Regions from separate parts of the Shewanella indica genome, predicted to be linked through region 1. Evidence: riboswitches for the same ligand, from Rfam matches in the RefSeq annotation. Region 1 holds a riboswitch; the other holds the start of a gene.
The links. A riboswitch is a leader RNA that binds a small molecule or an ion and turns the genes downstream of it on or off. The one in region 1 is predicted to bind thiamine pyrophosphate.
Positions count from the first base shown of each region.

Region 2: it holds a riboswitch for thiamine pyrophosphate, as region 1 does, so the genes downstream of both, thiC (phosphomethylpyrimidine synthase ThiC) here and SIL79_RS13770 (TonB-dependent receptor) in region 1, are expected to answer to the same signal.

Region 1 covers NZ_JAWXXR010000001.1:3,069,855-3,077,181, forward strand. Annotated here, with positions in the region: gene hinT (purine nucleoside phosphoramidase) at 228-584, shown strand; gene SIL79_RS13755 (PaaI family thioesterase) at 581-1,081, shown strand; gene SIL79_RS13760 (PaaI family thioesterase) at 1,078-1,530, shown strand; gene SIL79_RS13765 (YcfL family protein) at 1,548-1,937, shown strand; TPP riboswitch at 2,083-2,192, shown strand; gene SIL79_RS13770 (TonB-dependent receptor) at 2,248-4,404, shown strand; gene SIL79_RS13775 (hypothetical protein) at 4,468-4,728, shown strand; gene pnuC (nicotinamide riboside transporter PnuC) at 4,732-5,382, shown strand; gene SIL79_RS13785 (phosphotransferase) at 5,379-6,461, shown strand; gene SIL79_RS13790 (DUF6279 family lipoprotein) at 6,514-7,327, shown strand, end outside.
Region 2 covers NZ_JAWXXR010000001.1:3,728,192-3,735,518, reverse strand. Annotated here, with positions in the region: gene SIL79_RS16765 (error-prone DNA polymerase) at 1-42, shown strand, start outside; gene SIL79_RS16760 (DTW domain-containing protein) at 73-285, shown strand; gene SIL79_RS16755 (DTW domain-containing protein) at 403-735, shown strand; gene trhA (PAQR family membrane homeostasis protein TrhA) at 810-1,490, opposite strand; gene SIL79_RS16745 (hypothetical protein) at 1,867-2,070, opposite strand; gene SIL79_RS16740 (hypothetical protein) at 2,095-3,006, shown strand; TPP riboswitch at 3,170-3,269, shown strand; gene thiC (phosphomethylpyrimidine synthase ThiC) at 3,498-5,606, shown strand; gene thiE (thiamine phosphate synthase) at 5,608-7,327, shown strand, end outside.

The sequences.
Region 1 (7,327 bases):
AATCGTTGGCGAGTGCCGGGAGCCAAATTGGTTCATCTCCGGCTGAGCATGGCGACAATGCTGCCAAAAAAGCCAGGCCGCGGCAATTACTTGCCGAGTTTTAACAGGCTTGGGGGGCAAATCGCCGCGGCCGATTACATCTCTGGGCCGAATGGTATTATACTGCCAAGAACACAGTGATTTGGCCCTTGGGCCGAGTCTGAACCGATACACCGGAGAGTGGCAAAATGGCCGAAGAAACCATATTCAGCAAAATTATTCGCCGTGAAATACCCACGGACATACTGTATCAGGACGAGTTGGTGACTGCCTTTCGGGATATCAATCCCAAGGCTCCCACCCATGTGCTGATAGTGCCCAATCATCTGATCCCCACAGTCAATGACGCCAAGGCCTCCGACGAGCAGGCCATAGGCCGTATGGTGACAGTGGCCGCCAAGTTGGCCGCCGAAGCCGGGATCGCTAAGGATGGCTATCGTTTAATCATTAATTGTAATGAGCATGGCGGCCAGGAAGTGTTCCACATCCACATGCATCTGCTTGGCGGTAAAGCCTTGGGGCCTATGGTGAGTTCAGCGTCATGAAAGTCAATCCGGAGTTTTTCCCGCTGACGACCCTGGCGAGCCGTTTTGTCAACCAGTTGGCCCAGTGTCGTCGCCTCGGGCTCAAGGTGCATGAGGGCAGTGAACACCATGTACTGATAGAGTTGCCTTACAGCACTGAGCTGGTGGGTTACCCTGAAACCGGAGTTATCCATGGTGGGGTTATCACCACTTTGATGGATACTGCCAGTGGCTGCGCCGTGGTTTGTGCCATCAAGGACAAATACGGTTCGCTGGAGATCTCGCCGACTCTGGATCTGCGGGTCGACTATATGAAGCCCGCCGAGCCCCACAAGCCGGTGTATGGTTTTGCCGAGTGTTATAAGTTGTCATCCAGCGTCGCGTTTACCCGGGCCATCGCCTATCAGGACAGCATAGACGACCCCATCGCCCATGCGGTTGGCTCCTTTATGCGGATAAGCCCTGAAATGATTGGGGACACTTTCCGTAAGGCACTGATGGGTGAGGAGACGAAATGACAGATCCCAAGGCATCCCTGGATGTAAAAAGCATAGTTGCCAAAGTGACAGAAACCAATGATTTCAGTCATTTACTTGAGCATGTTCCCTACGCCCGCTTTATTGGCATGTTGGTAGAACGGTTTGGCGATGAGCTGGTATTTCGCTTGCCGGCCAAAGATGACAACATAGGTAACCCGGTACTGCCGGCCATTCATGGCGGCGTGATAGCCGGGTTTATGGAGATGTCGGCCATCATCCAGCTTATGGTGTTTATGCAAACCAGTAAGGTGCCTAAGGTGGTTGATTTTTCCATCGACTACTTACGTGCCGGTTATCATAAGGATAGTTTCGCCGAGTGCCGAATAACCCGTCAGGGACGGCGAGTGGCCAATGTCAATATCGACTGCTGGCAGACCAACCGCAAGCAGCTGATTGCAACCGCCCGGGCACACTTTTTGATTGATTGAGAATAAGGGATTGGCAGATGAAAAAAGTCTTGGTAATAGCAGCAACCCTGCTGGCTCTGGCAGGCTGCGCCAACCATACGGCCGGGGTGTATGCCAGCTCGACCGGTGAAAGTCGCATCGACAACAGCAGCTTTGCCCGCTCGGTGAGTGTCGGTGACTTGATGGCAAGAGGCGAGGGTGGCTTGCTCAGAGGCACTGCCACCATCAGCAGCAAAGTCGCTACCGATATGCGCATTCAGTACAAGTTCACCTGGTATGACGCCAGCGGTTATACCCTGGATGATGAAGGTGTGTCCTGGAAGTCGGTCAAGCTGCATGGTAAACAGCAGTTGCAGGTGAGCGCCGTGGCGCCGAATCCGACTGCCAGTCGTTTTGAGATCTATGTGCGCGAGGCCTTTTCAAACTAAAAGTTGCAACCTCGGCACCACTGCCGCCCGAACCATTATTCCAGTTGATGCTCAACGAACGGGACTATTGGTGTGGGCGGTTTTTTATCCCCTCAGATACAATTTGGCAACCTGGCTCACTTTTGTTGGTAACTCGTGTATACTGGCCCTCGCCAAGGGGTGTTTACCGCATTGCGGTTGACTGAGATGTCGTATGACGAACCCTTAGAACCTGATCCGGCTAGTACCGGCGTAGGAATGGGCCACAATTCGTGCACTTTCAACTCGCTTTCTTATTGCCGGATCTCAAACTGTGAATATTTGAGGTCCTATGTCCAAGTTTACCGTACCTACTCTGCTCGCCAGTACCATTCAGATGCTGCTGTGGGCACCCGTTCATGCCGCCGATAATCCCGGCGTTGAAAAGCAAGATGAGCAACAAGCCATGGAAGTGATAGTCGTCAGCGGCGACTTTCGTGGCCTGACGCTGGAGAAGATGCCCTCCAGCGTGACTGTTATCGATGAGCAGCGCATTGAAGATCAAGGCGCCGAGCATTTCGAAGATATGCTGGGTAACGTAGCCAACTTCAACTGGTCAGGTGCCAGCTCCCGGCCAAGATACTTCCAGATCCGCGGGGTCGGTGAGCAGGAGCAATACCAGGGAGCGCCCAACTCCTCTGTGGGCTTTATTATCGATGATATCGATCTCTCCGGGCTGGGCAGCGTTTCCAGCCTGTACGATCTGCAGCAGTTTGAAGTGCTGCGTGGCCCTCAGGGCACCCGCTATGGCGCCAATGCCCTGGCCGGTCTTATCTATCTCAAGAGCAATGATCCCACAGACGTATTCGAACACGGCGCCGAAGTCTCGCTCGGTAATGATAATCTGCAAACCTTCAGCGGCTTCAGTTCCGGCCCAGTGACAGATTCCGGCAAGCTGCTCTATCGTGTGGCGCTGCAGCAACACAAGCAGAACGGTTATCGCGACAACCTGTATCTGGGCCGTGACGATACCAATGAGCGTGATGAATTCAGCGGCCGTATCAAGCTGCGCTGGTACGCCACCGACAAGTTGCAGGCAGACTTCACTCTACTGCACGCCGATTTTGACAATGGTTATGATGCCTGGACTCTGGACAATAACGGCTTCGATACCATTACCGATGCGCCGGGCGTCGACAAACAGCGCACCACGGGTTCCAGCCTCAAGCTGAGTTATACCGGCTTTGAGGCTTTTGAGCTGGTGTCCCTGTCAAGCTATGCCGCCACAGATCATCACCACGGTTACGACGGTGACTGGGCCAACCCGGATTACTGGGCCGGAAAAGAGTGCGGCGGCGCACCCTGTGAGTACGATTACACCTGGGATAAGCGTGGCGAGCGGCGCACTCTGTCACAGGAGTTCAGATTCAGTTCCAACGAGGCCGGGCGGATTTTCGGCGGCAGCACAGACTGGCTGGCCGGGCTCTATTTTATGGATCTCGATGAGGACAATGATCTCTACTCTGAATACAACGGCGGGCCGGATGAAGTGCTGACTTCCCGCTACAGCGCCAGTAACTATGCGGTGTTTGCCCAGTTGGACTCAGATCTGGGGGCGGGCTACAGCCTGTCTATCGGTGCTCGTATCGAGCGACGTGAGAGTGACTACAGCGACAGCAATGGTGATGCCTTTAGCCCATCGGAAAACATGTGGGGCGGCCATATCGCCCTGTCCAAGGCGCTGGCTGAACACCATGAAGCCTATGTTCGGATAGCCAGGGGCTACAAGGCCGGTGGTTTCAATATGACGCTGCCCCAGGAGCTGGCCGACAAGAAAGAGTTCGATACCGAAATCCTCTACAACTATGAACTGGGGCTGAAATCCAGCTGGGCCGATGGCTTGCTGGATACCCGTCTGGCACTGTTCTTTATGGACAGGGAAGATCAGCAGGTAGCGGCCTCACTGCAGGATCCTGTCGATCCCCAGCGCTTTATTCTGTTCACCGAAAACGCCGGCAGCTCCAATAACTATGGCGCCGAGCTGGAAGCCAACTGGTATCCCACAGATTCACTGCAGTTCTACACCAGCCTTGGGTATCTGCAGACAGAATACGGTGATTACCTGTATCAGGATAAATATGGCAACCCTGTGGATCTCAGCGGCCGGGAACTGGCCCACTCGCCGAGATGGACCTATAGTCTCGGCATGACCTGGCGCAATGACATGGGCTGGTTTGCCAACCTCAACAGCAGTGGCAAGAGTGCGTTCTACTACTCAGACAGCAATGACTCTCGCTCTGAAGACTATCAAGTGGTCAACGCCAAGCTGGGCTATGAGGCAGACAAGTGGTCGGTTTACCTCTGGGGCCGCAACCTGTTCGATGAAAAATACGGCGTGCGCGGTTTCTACTTCGGCAATGAGCCGGATCAAAACTGGGCCGAGAAGCAATATATCCGTTACGGGGACCCACGCCAGATTGGTGTGACCTTCAACGTCAAATTTATCTGATGGCATAAGCCGTTGTCGGCCGGGGCGTGTTGCAGCGCCCCGGTTCATTACAGGAGATGTAAAATGAAGTTAACTGCCGAAATCAGCATGTATCCGCTCCACGATGAGTATCTGGAGCCTATTCAATGGTTTATCAAGCGCCTGGACAGTTATGCCAACATAGAGAGAACCACCAATGCCATGGCGACTCAGGTGTGCGGTGATTATGCCGAGGTGATGGCCATGCTGGCCACCGAGATGCAGGCAGCGCACGAGAAATTTGGCAAGGCGGTGTTTGTCTGTAAATTTATCGGTGGTGAGCTGAACTTGGGCCACAGGGAATAACCCATGAGTGAATTCTGGCACTGGCTCGCCGAGGCCGGCTCTCAGGCCCAGGGCATGGGCGCCTGGGAAGCGGTAGCCGTGGTATTGGCCTTGGCCTATCTGCTGCTGGCCATGAAAGCCAATATCTGGTGTTGGGCGGCAGCCTTTGCCAGCACCGCCATCTACACTGTGCTGTTCTGGAAAGTCGCGCTGCTGATGGAGTCAGTGCTCAACGTCTATTACATGGCGATGGCGCTGTACGGATACTGGCTCTGGCGCCGGGGTGGGGAAAACCATCAAGGAGTGGCCGTGACCTCCTGGCCCTGGCAGCGGCACCTGGTACTGATTTTGTTGACTGGGTTGGTGTCCCTGTTTGTCGGTCATATGATGGCGACTTTCACTCAGGCAGCCTTCCCCTACCTGGATGCGGCAACCAGCTGTTTTGCTGTGATGACGACTTTTCTGGTGGCGCGCAAAGTGCTGGAAAACTGGCTCTATTGGGTGGTTATCGATCTGGTGTCCATCTATCTCTATTTAAGCAAGGGTTTGATGTTGACCTCACTCTTGTTTGTGCTCTACGTGGGGATGGCGGTAGCCGGATACTTTATCTGGCGCGCCAGAGCTCAGGAGTCCCGCGGTCGCGACTCCTCACAGCTTGAAAGCGGCGCGGCATGAAAGGCAAACCGCTGACAGAACTTGAGGCCAGTCTGGGTGAAGGTTTGAGCTGCGAGCTCAACGCCGCCCTCAAGCGGCTACAGTTGTGGCCGCTTGAGGGGGCCAAGCCGCTCACCCTTGGGCTAAGCAACCAAAACTGGCTCTTGCAAGCCGGCAGCGAGTTATTGGTGCTGAGAGTCAATTCCCCGGGCTCAGACCGTATCTGCGACAGAAACAACGAACTGGCATGTTGGCGGGTTGCCGAGAAGGCGAATTTGGCACCAGGGCTGATTTGGGTCAGCGCTGACAAGGGGTTATATCTGAGCCGCTTTATCGAACAAGCGCCGCAAGCCAACTGGCAGCAGTTACTCGCATCCAAAGGCGCGGCCGAGATCGCAAGCGCGGCTCATAATGCCTTTGTTAATCGCAACAGCTTCTCTGACCTGCCTGAGCGCAAACATGAGCCTAAACATGAGCCTAAACATGAAGTTGGCTCAGGCGCTGTATTGGGAGCCAGGCAAGGCAAATCACCTCAGGCCTTACTGCTGGAGTTGCTGCTGGGGCTGAGGGCATTGCCGGCCCCCAAGCTCGAAATCAGTGTTGCCGAGCAGTGGCGCATCTATCTGGAGCGGCTCGATGACATGGCACTGAGCCGGGGGCAGCCTTCAAGCTGGCAACAGCGGCTCATGCAACTTCACTCGGCCCAAGGGTTATTCGAGCAGTGCAACACTCGGCTGGAGGCCTGTCTGCTGAGGCCTCAGTATTGTCACAGGGATCTCAATCCTCATAACCTGTTGCTGGCCGAGGATGGACTCAAGTGCGTCGATTTTGAATATGCCTGCGCTTCCCACCCGCTGTTTGAGTTGGCCGGGGTGCTGTCATCCCATCAACTGAGCGCCGAGGGGCAGCAGTGGCTCATTTATCACTATCTTGAGCAGCATCCGCATTTAACCGGCGATGCCCACCTGGCGGTGGCTGCAGCCGTCGATGTCTACTGGCTGTTTGCCTGCTGCTGGGCCTTGCAGATGGCCTGGGACAATCAGCAGCAGTCTTATCTCGACTGGTTTGATGACTTCTGGCATCTTGTAAAGCATCAATGAGTCAGGCAGGGAAGCTGTCGCCTGGCCTTAGCCAACTTAAAGTATTTAATGGATGAAACGCATTGTTATTGCCCTGGCGCTGCTTATTGCGCTCAGTGCCTGCTCCACCAAGGTCAGCTATTATTTCCTCGATTGGGCCATAGAGTGGCAGCTGGAAGATTATGTCACTCTCGACCGGCAACAGGAGCAGGCGTTTGACGCCATTCTCGACCCTTTTCTCGCCTGGCATCGCCGCCAGGAGCTACCCAGATACAGTGCCCAGTTAAAAACGCTGCAAACCGAGCTTGCCGATGGCACTTTAACGCCACAGAGTTGGCGTCGTCATGTGGATACGGCAAGAGATCACTGGTTTCGGCTGTTTGCCCAGGTGTTTGACGATCTTTTGCCCCTTATCGCTTCTTTGAGTGACAAGCAGGTCGCCCAGGTGATAGCCAAACTGGAGGCCGATGAGCAGGAGCTGGTGGAAGAATACAAGGACAAGAACCAGGAACAACTGATTAAAGATGCGGATGAACGGCTGGAGGAGCTATTTGCCGATTGGCTGGGGCGTTTGAGTGAGCAGCAAAAGGCCCTGATCCATGAGCACAACAGCCGCCGACTGGCGACCCTGGATATGTGGCTCGAGTATCGTCACGAGTGGCTCCGGCAGTTCAAACAAGCCTTGCTGCAACGTAGTGATTCTGACTTGTTGGCGCAGCGCTTGCGGCTGCTGATGACATCGCCCGATGAGCTCAAGTCAGATGTGCACAAGCAGAAATTGGCGCAGAACACGGAAAACTTCGGCATGCTGTTGTTGCAATTGCACCAGAGCCTGAGTGAGCGCCAGCAAAAGCACTTCAAGCGTAAGCTGGGCAACTTGATTGACG
Region 2 (7,327 bases), 660 kb from region 1:
AGTATGCACGCGCTGGTGGTACACTCGCGGGATTTCCATTAGCCGATAACTCATTTTGAGCTGCTGTTGCCTGTGAAAATAATCCTGCTGACCCATGAAAGAGAGCTGAATCGAGCCAGTAATACAGCCACCCTGGCGCTTAATGCTTATCCGACTCTGTGTAAGCGGGTACTGTGGGCGCGTAAAGCCCCGGATGCTTGGTTAATGGAGCACTTGTCTTTGGGGCGAACCGCCTTACTCTATCCGCAAACCGAAGAAAGTACTTCCGAAGAAAGTATTTCGTGAACTCAAGCTGCAAATGAAAGCCCAAACTTAAGCCAAAACTTAAGCCAAAACCAAGACCCAAATCCAACTCCAGACCCAAGTTCAAAGCTAAACCCAAGCCCCGCTCAGGGCGCAACATTGCCTCAGGAAGCCGTTCAGAAAACTGCTCTGAAAGCTGCTCTGAAATTAGGGAAGCCGCTAAATTCGCTGGTCATACTCGATGCAACCTGGCAGGAGGCCGGCAAGATGTATCGCCAAAGCCCCTATCTGCAGTCGCTTGCCAGAGTCGAACTGCAAGCAGAGCTGGGCTCAGCGTTTCGGTTACGGCGCAATCAGCGCCAGGGCGGGTTATGTACCTTGGAATGTATTGCGGCTGTTTGGCAAGACTTGGGTGGAGACTATAGTATCGCCGCTCGGAGGTTACTCAGTGAATTTAATCAATGGCAAACTGAGATAAGAGCTCCGGCCTAGCTGCACTAGAGTTGGCACAGCAAGCCGGAAGCCGTCTCTCTAGGGCGGCGCTGAGTTAAGCCTATTCGCCTGCGTTAGATCACCGTCAGATAAACACACAGGAAATGGCAAACGGCGCCGCCCAATACAAACAGATGCCAGATGGCATGATTGAAAGGGATCGCCTTGGTGGCGTAGAAGATCACCCCCAAGCTGTAGCTCAGCCCCCCGGCCAACAGCAAGTTGAACCCGGCAGTTGACAGGTTATCGATAAGCTCAGGCAACACGGCGACGCAGAGCCAACCCATGGCCAGATATAGCACCAGGCTCAGCGCCTTGAATCTGTGAATAAAGCAGCTCTTGAACACTATTCCCCCCAGTGCCAATAACCAGATGGCTATCAGCACCCATTCTTCCTGGGCATCGGCCAAAGTAATTAACATCAGCGGGGTATAGGTTCCGGCGATTAACAGATAGATGGCGCAGTGATCCAGCATCTTGAGGCGCCGCTTCCACACTGGCTGAGGAATGCTGTGATACAGGGTCGAGCAGAGAAACAGCAGGATAATACTGCTGCCATAGATGGTTACACCTGTTAACTGAATGGCATCCAGCGAATGCCAGCCCTTGAGTAACATCAGCACTAATCCCAGAATGCCGGCAATCACCCCCAAACCATGGCTGACGGCATTGGCTATCTCTTCATTCAGACTGTATCCAGCGGAAAACTGGCCATTGAACTGGGCTTCGGCTGCTGGGACTTTGCTGTTGGGCATGATTGACTCTCTGGTTCGACCTCATTGAAAGTGAGTCTAACAGCGCTATGGCACTCTGGCTAGATAAAAGTGTACAGCTGTTCGCTGAGATTGATTTGTTCTTTAAACCGTATCATCTGCATTTTTTGCAAACGTCTAATGCTGCACCTTAACAACTCGTTGCTCGGCTTCCAAGTCGCTTTTTACAGTTATTTTGTTCAGAGGATCCCGTCAGCCTTATTCGACAAAGGTTTTACCTGTTTTGTTTGAAGCCATCGATTTGAGTTTGTAGCGTAAATTGCTTTTCAAACAAGGGAATGAACTTTTTACCGAGGGTTTTCTCTAACACTGAGTTTACATTTGGTGAAAGATAAATCAGCGGCTTATGCCTCCACATTCAGATAAATTGATTGCCAGCCGAGACGAAAGCCCGGCGACAATGGCAAGCTTGAGCTTCAGCATTCCGGGTAGGGATGCTGCCTTTGAGCTTGATCTGGATGAAATCCTTAACACAGGTTCCTGCCAACCAAGCCATTTTCAAATACATTCGATTGACCCTTTCTTTGACCAATCGCTTTTTAGTCAACAGCTTGGGGTTCAACCCCAATGCCTGGCGCAAGTTGGCATGGCTAAAAAAGCAGAGCAGGGGGATGCTGAGGCAAAGGGCAACGCCTTCAGTAGTTGGACCGTGGCGGGAGCCGCGCACTTAGTGCTATTGCTGGGGTTATCCTGGTTTTGGCAGCAAGCCGAATGGCAAAGAGTGGTGACAGAGCCTGCCAAACCCAAGGCGTTGCAATCCTATCTTTATTTCAGTCAGCCCAGCCCAAAACCGTTAACGCCAGTGCCGGAAGCCTTGGCCGAAGAAGCAATAACCCAGCCCAAGGAAGCGATAGAGGTTAAAAAAGCTGACTCAAGCAACAGCACTGAGCCACAAAAAACCGAGCCACAAAACACTGAGCAACAAAAACAAGCTGCCGAAGAGTCAGAGCAAGAGACTGAACAAGTGGCTGTTCAAGACCAGAAAGAGCAAAGCGTCCCCAAGATTCGGGCTCAAAGCGTTAAACCTATTGGTAGCGTTATTGAAGAAACGAAAAATGCAGCCGTACCTGCGCCAGAGCGAGCAAATGACTTTAAATCGCAGCCGGCAGAGCAAGCTCAGCTGGACTTCAGTTCAAACGCATTAAAGTCTGCCCGAAAAGTATTGCAACACTCTCAACAGCAGGCGCTGCAGCAGCTATCACAGCAATATGCGGATAAGGCTACGGGACGCAAGAGCCTCAGTGAAATGGATGGGGAGATGGAGGTGCTTTGGGTCAATGACGCCGATGATTTCAATAAAGTGGCCAGTCTGGATCTGCCGCTCGACCCTAACCGTATCGTCAAGGATGGTGATACCTGCTATCGGGTCGTCAAGGTGCCGACTCCGCTCAATCCCTACGCCGAAAACTTGGGGTTTCCATTTAAGTGCGGTCAGACAGAGATGGAAAAAGCGCTCAAGGAGGCGGTGGCCAGCCGTCTAAAGCGGCTTGGTAAGTGAGTTTTGCAATCAATTTATTTGATTTGAAATAAGATTATTTTCAATTTATGAGAATATTTTAATTTAATTCAAATGCTTAAGTTGTGATTTTAATGGATTCAACACTGCGGTGCGTTTTGCTATTGGGCTTGTTTCCTGCTTCGGCTTGTGCTTATACTCGGCAGCAATCTTGTCGGAGTGCCCTCTGGGCTGAGACCGTTTATTCGGGATCCGTTGAACCTGATCAGGCTAGCACCTGCGAAGGAAACAAGCATTCAGCTGCAGCATTACCGCAGCCACTGCGAGCAAAAATCTATGCCAAAGGCTTTAAAGAGCCGAGGCGATATCTGGCTTCTCCAGCGGACATTGAACTGACCTGAAACCACGAGGTCAGTCTGCCAACACCGCCGGAGGAGGACTCCAAATCAAGGAGTTTAACCAGTCAGCTTGCGCCGCTTATTATTCAACTCTCCTGACAAGCAATTTCATTTTCCAAAAGAGTGAGCTTGCTTATGTCAAATCGTCAATCCAATCGTCGTCAAACCCGTGAGGCCGCCCAGGCTTTTATCGATAACCTTAAACCCTTGCAGCATCCCAATTCACAGAAGCTGTTTGTTCAGGGCTCCCGGGCCGATATTCAGGTTGCCATGCGCCAAATCAGGCAGACAGACACCCGAATACCAACCCAAGATGGCAGTGAGCAATTTGAACCCAATCCCGTTGTACGTGTTTATGATTGTGCCGGCCCTTATTCAGATCCCAACGCGGCTATCAATGTGCGCCAGGGCCTGGATAAACTGCGCCAGGGCTGGATCTTAGAGCGTGATGATACGCAAGAGCTGACCGAGGTCAGTTCCAGTTTTACCCAGCAGCGACTGGCGGATGAAGGGCTGGATCATTTGAGATTCGACGCTTTGCCCAAACCGCGCCGGGCCAAGCCGGGTAAGCGGGTGACCCAATTGCATTACGCCCGCGCCGGCATTATCACTCCTGAAATGGAATATATCGCCATTCGTGAGAATATGGCCCGGGCCAATGAAGCGCTTGCCAAAGATCCGCAACTGGCCCGCAAGGCCAAAGGAGAAGCCTTTGGCGCTATAGTTGCCACGCCGATAACCCCTGAGTTCGTTCGCAGCGAAGTGGCCCGTGGCCGCGCCATTATTCCCGCCAACATCAACCATCCGGAAGCCGAGCCTATGATTATCGGCCGTAACTTTTTGGTGAAGGTTAACGCCAATATCGGCAATTCGGCGGTGACCTCTTCCATCGAGGAAGAGGTGGAAAAACTGGTGTGGGCCACCCGTTGGGGCGCCGATACGGTGATGGATCTGTCCACCGGCCGTTATATCCACGAAACCCGCGAATGGATAGTGCGCAACTCGCCTGTGCCCATAGGTACCGTGCCCATCTATCAGGCGCTGGAAAAGGTCAACGGCATTGCCGAAGACCTCAGTTGGGAAGTGTTTCGCGACACCCTGATAGAGCAGGCCGAACAAGGGGTGGATTACTTCACCATTCATGCCGGGGTCTTGCTGCGCTATGTGCCCATGACGGCCAATCGGGTGACCGGCATGGTATCCCGCGGCGGCTCCATTATGGCCAAGTGGTGCCTGAGCCATCATAAGGAAAACTTCCTCTACAGCCATTTCCGCGACATCTGTGAGCTTTGCGCCGCCTATGATGTGTCACTGTCGCTCGGTGACGGCATGCGCCCCGGCTCGATTGCCGATGCCAACGACGAGGCTCAGTTTGCCGAGCTGGAAACCTTGGGTGAGCTGGTGAAAATCGCCTGGGAGTACGATGTGCAGACCATAATCGAAGGACCGGGCCATATTCCTATGCAGCTGATCAAGGAGAATATGGACAAGCAGCTTGAGTACTGTGATGAGGCGCCTTTCTACACCTTGGGGCCCCAGACCACGGATATTGCGCCCGGCTATGATCATTTCACCTCTGGCATAGGCGCGGCGATGATTGCCTGGTACGGTTGCGCCATGCTCTGTTATGTGACCCCCAAGGAGCATCTGGGCTTGCCCAACAAGGAAGACGTTAAACAAGGGCTTATTGCATACAAAATTGCGGCGCATGCCGCCGATGTTGCCAAGGGACACCCAGGTGCCCAGCTGCGCGACAATGCGTTGTCAAAGGCCAGATTCGAGTTTCGCTGGGAAGATCAATACAACCTGGGGTTGGATCCCGATACCGCCCGGGCGTTCCACGATGAATCCCTGCCTCAGGAGTCTGCCAAGGTGGCGCATTTTTGCTCCATGTGCGGCCCCAAATTCTGCTCGATGAAAATCACCCAGGATGTACGCGACTATGCTGCGTCTCTGGCTGCATCCTTGTCTGCATCTCAGCTAGCTTCGGGGGATTCGTCAGGGCCAGACGCGGCAGAGCGCCAAACCGAGCCTGTGCAGGCAGAAGAATTGACGGCACAGCCGCTGGAAGTACTGGATGCCGAGGCAGGGATGGCGCGGATGTCGGCGCAGTTCAAGGCCGCTGGCAGCGCCCTGTATCAACCGGCAACAGCAGGCGAAAAGTCCGAGTCCAATCCCAATCCAAAGCCTAAGTCCAAGTCCAAGTCCAAGCCAGAGGCTACACGCTATGAAGAGGAAGCCTGAAATGGCGGCTGATAAAAGGCCGATAGTCTGGAGCATAGCCGGCTCAGACAGTGGCGGCGGCGCCGGTATCCAGGCCGATCTTGCCACCTTGAGTAATCTTGGCTGCCATGGCTGCTCTGTCATCACCACTTTGACCGCCCAAAGCAGTGTGGCAGTGACGCTAACCGAGGCGGTGAGCGAGGAGATGTTGCTGGCGCAGCTCAATGCTCTGCTCGGAGACTTACCGCCCAAGGCGATAAAAATCGGCTTGCTTGCCAATCAAGCGCAGCTGCAGCTGCTTTGTGACTGGTTGGCTCGGCACCTGCCTGATGTTCCTTTGGTGGTCGACCCTGTCATGGTGGCCAGTTGCGGCGATGCACTCTCTAAGAGTACTGCAACGGGCGCAGCGCGGCTCGATTACCGGCCGCTGGCGGTGCTCGCCACTGCGCTGACCCCCAATATTCACGAGCTGGCGTTGCTGAGTCGCAGCGATATTCATGACTTTCCTTCCTGGCAAGATGCGGCAACTTGCCTGGCAAACGAACTGCCTTGCCATCTCTTGGCCAAGGGCGGGGATTTCGAGGCGGGGATCGCGCGCGGTCTGGCAGAAGACTTATTGCTTTTTAAAGACTTGCCTCACAGCTCAGGGTTGCATCAACGGCAGGGGTTTGTGTTGGCGAGCCCAAGGCAAGCATCCAGCAACAACCATGGCAGCGGTTGCACGCTATCCAGTGCCATAGCGGCATTTTTGGCCCACGACTGGATCTTGCCCGATGCGCTAATTCTGGCCAAGGCCTATATCAATGGCGCTTTGGCGCAGAGTTATCGGGTAGGCAGTGGTCCCGGGCCCTTAGGTCGCCCCGGGGCTTGTCTGGCTGCCGAGCTTATGCCTGTCATCTGGTCGGTGGAGGATTATCCCTGGGCCAACCCAGCCCAGGTGCTCGGCGCCCCCTGGCTTGCAGCGCCAACCTCTGCTGATGCTGTTAGTGCTAAAGGCGTTGGTGTTAAAGGCGTTAGTGCTGAAGGCTTTAAAACACTGCCCCATAATCTGGGTATCTACCCGGTCGTGGCCGATGTCGAATTGCTGGAAGCCTTACTCAAGGCAGGTTGCCGCACTATTCAATTGCGGCTCAAGGAGGAAGTGTTGCCCGGCTCGAGCGCCGAGCGGGCGATCATTCGCGCCATCGCGCTCGGGCGCCAATATCAGGCGCGGGTATTTATCAATGATCACTGGCAACTGGCCATTGCCCACGGCGCCTTTGGTGTGCATTTGGGCCAGGAGGATCTCAGCCAGGCATCCCTTGAGGCCATCCAAGGGGCGGGTATGGCGCTGGGGTTATCCAGTCATGGTTATTTCGAGGCGCTGCTTGCATTGCGCCACAGGCCCAGTTATCTGGCCCTCGGACATATCTTTGCCACCAAGACCAAAGTGATGCCGTCTCTGCCCCAGGGACTGACGCGCCTTGCTGCCTATAGCGAAACCTTCGGCTCCTTGCTGCCGACGGTCGCCATTGGCGGCATTGACGAGCATAACCTTGATGCCGTCAAACATACCGGTGTTGCCAATGTCGCCGTGGTGCGGGCCATTACCGAGGCCGCCGAGCCGGTAACGGCCTTCAGGCGCCTGACACAAAGCTGGATAGGGCGAGCAGCCGCTATTGCAAGTGGGATTAGCCATGCTCAACAAAATGGCGGGGGTCAGGAAGGTGCAGCTGAGCGGGACGGTACTGGAGTTCTGGGCC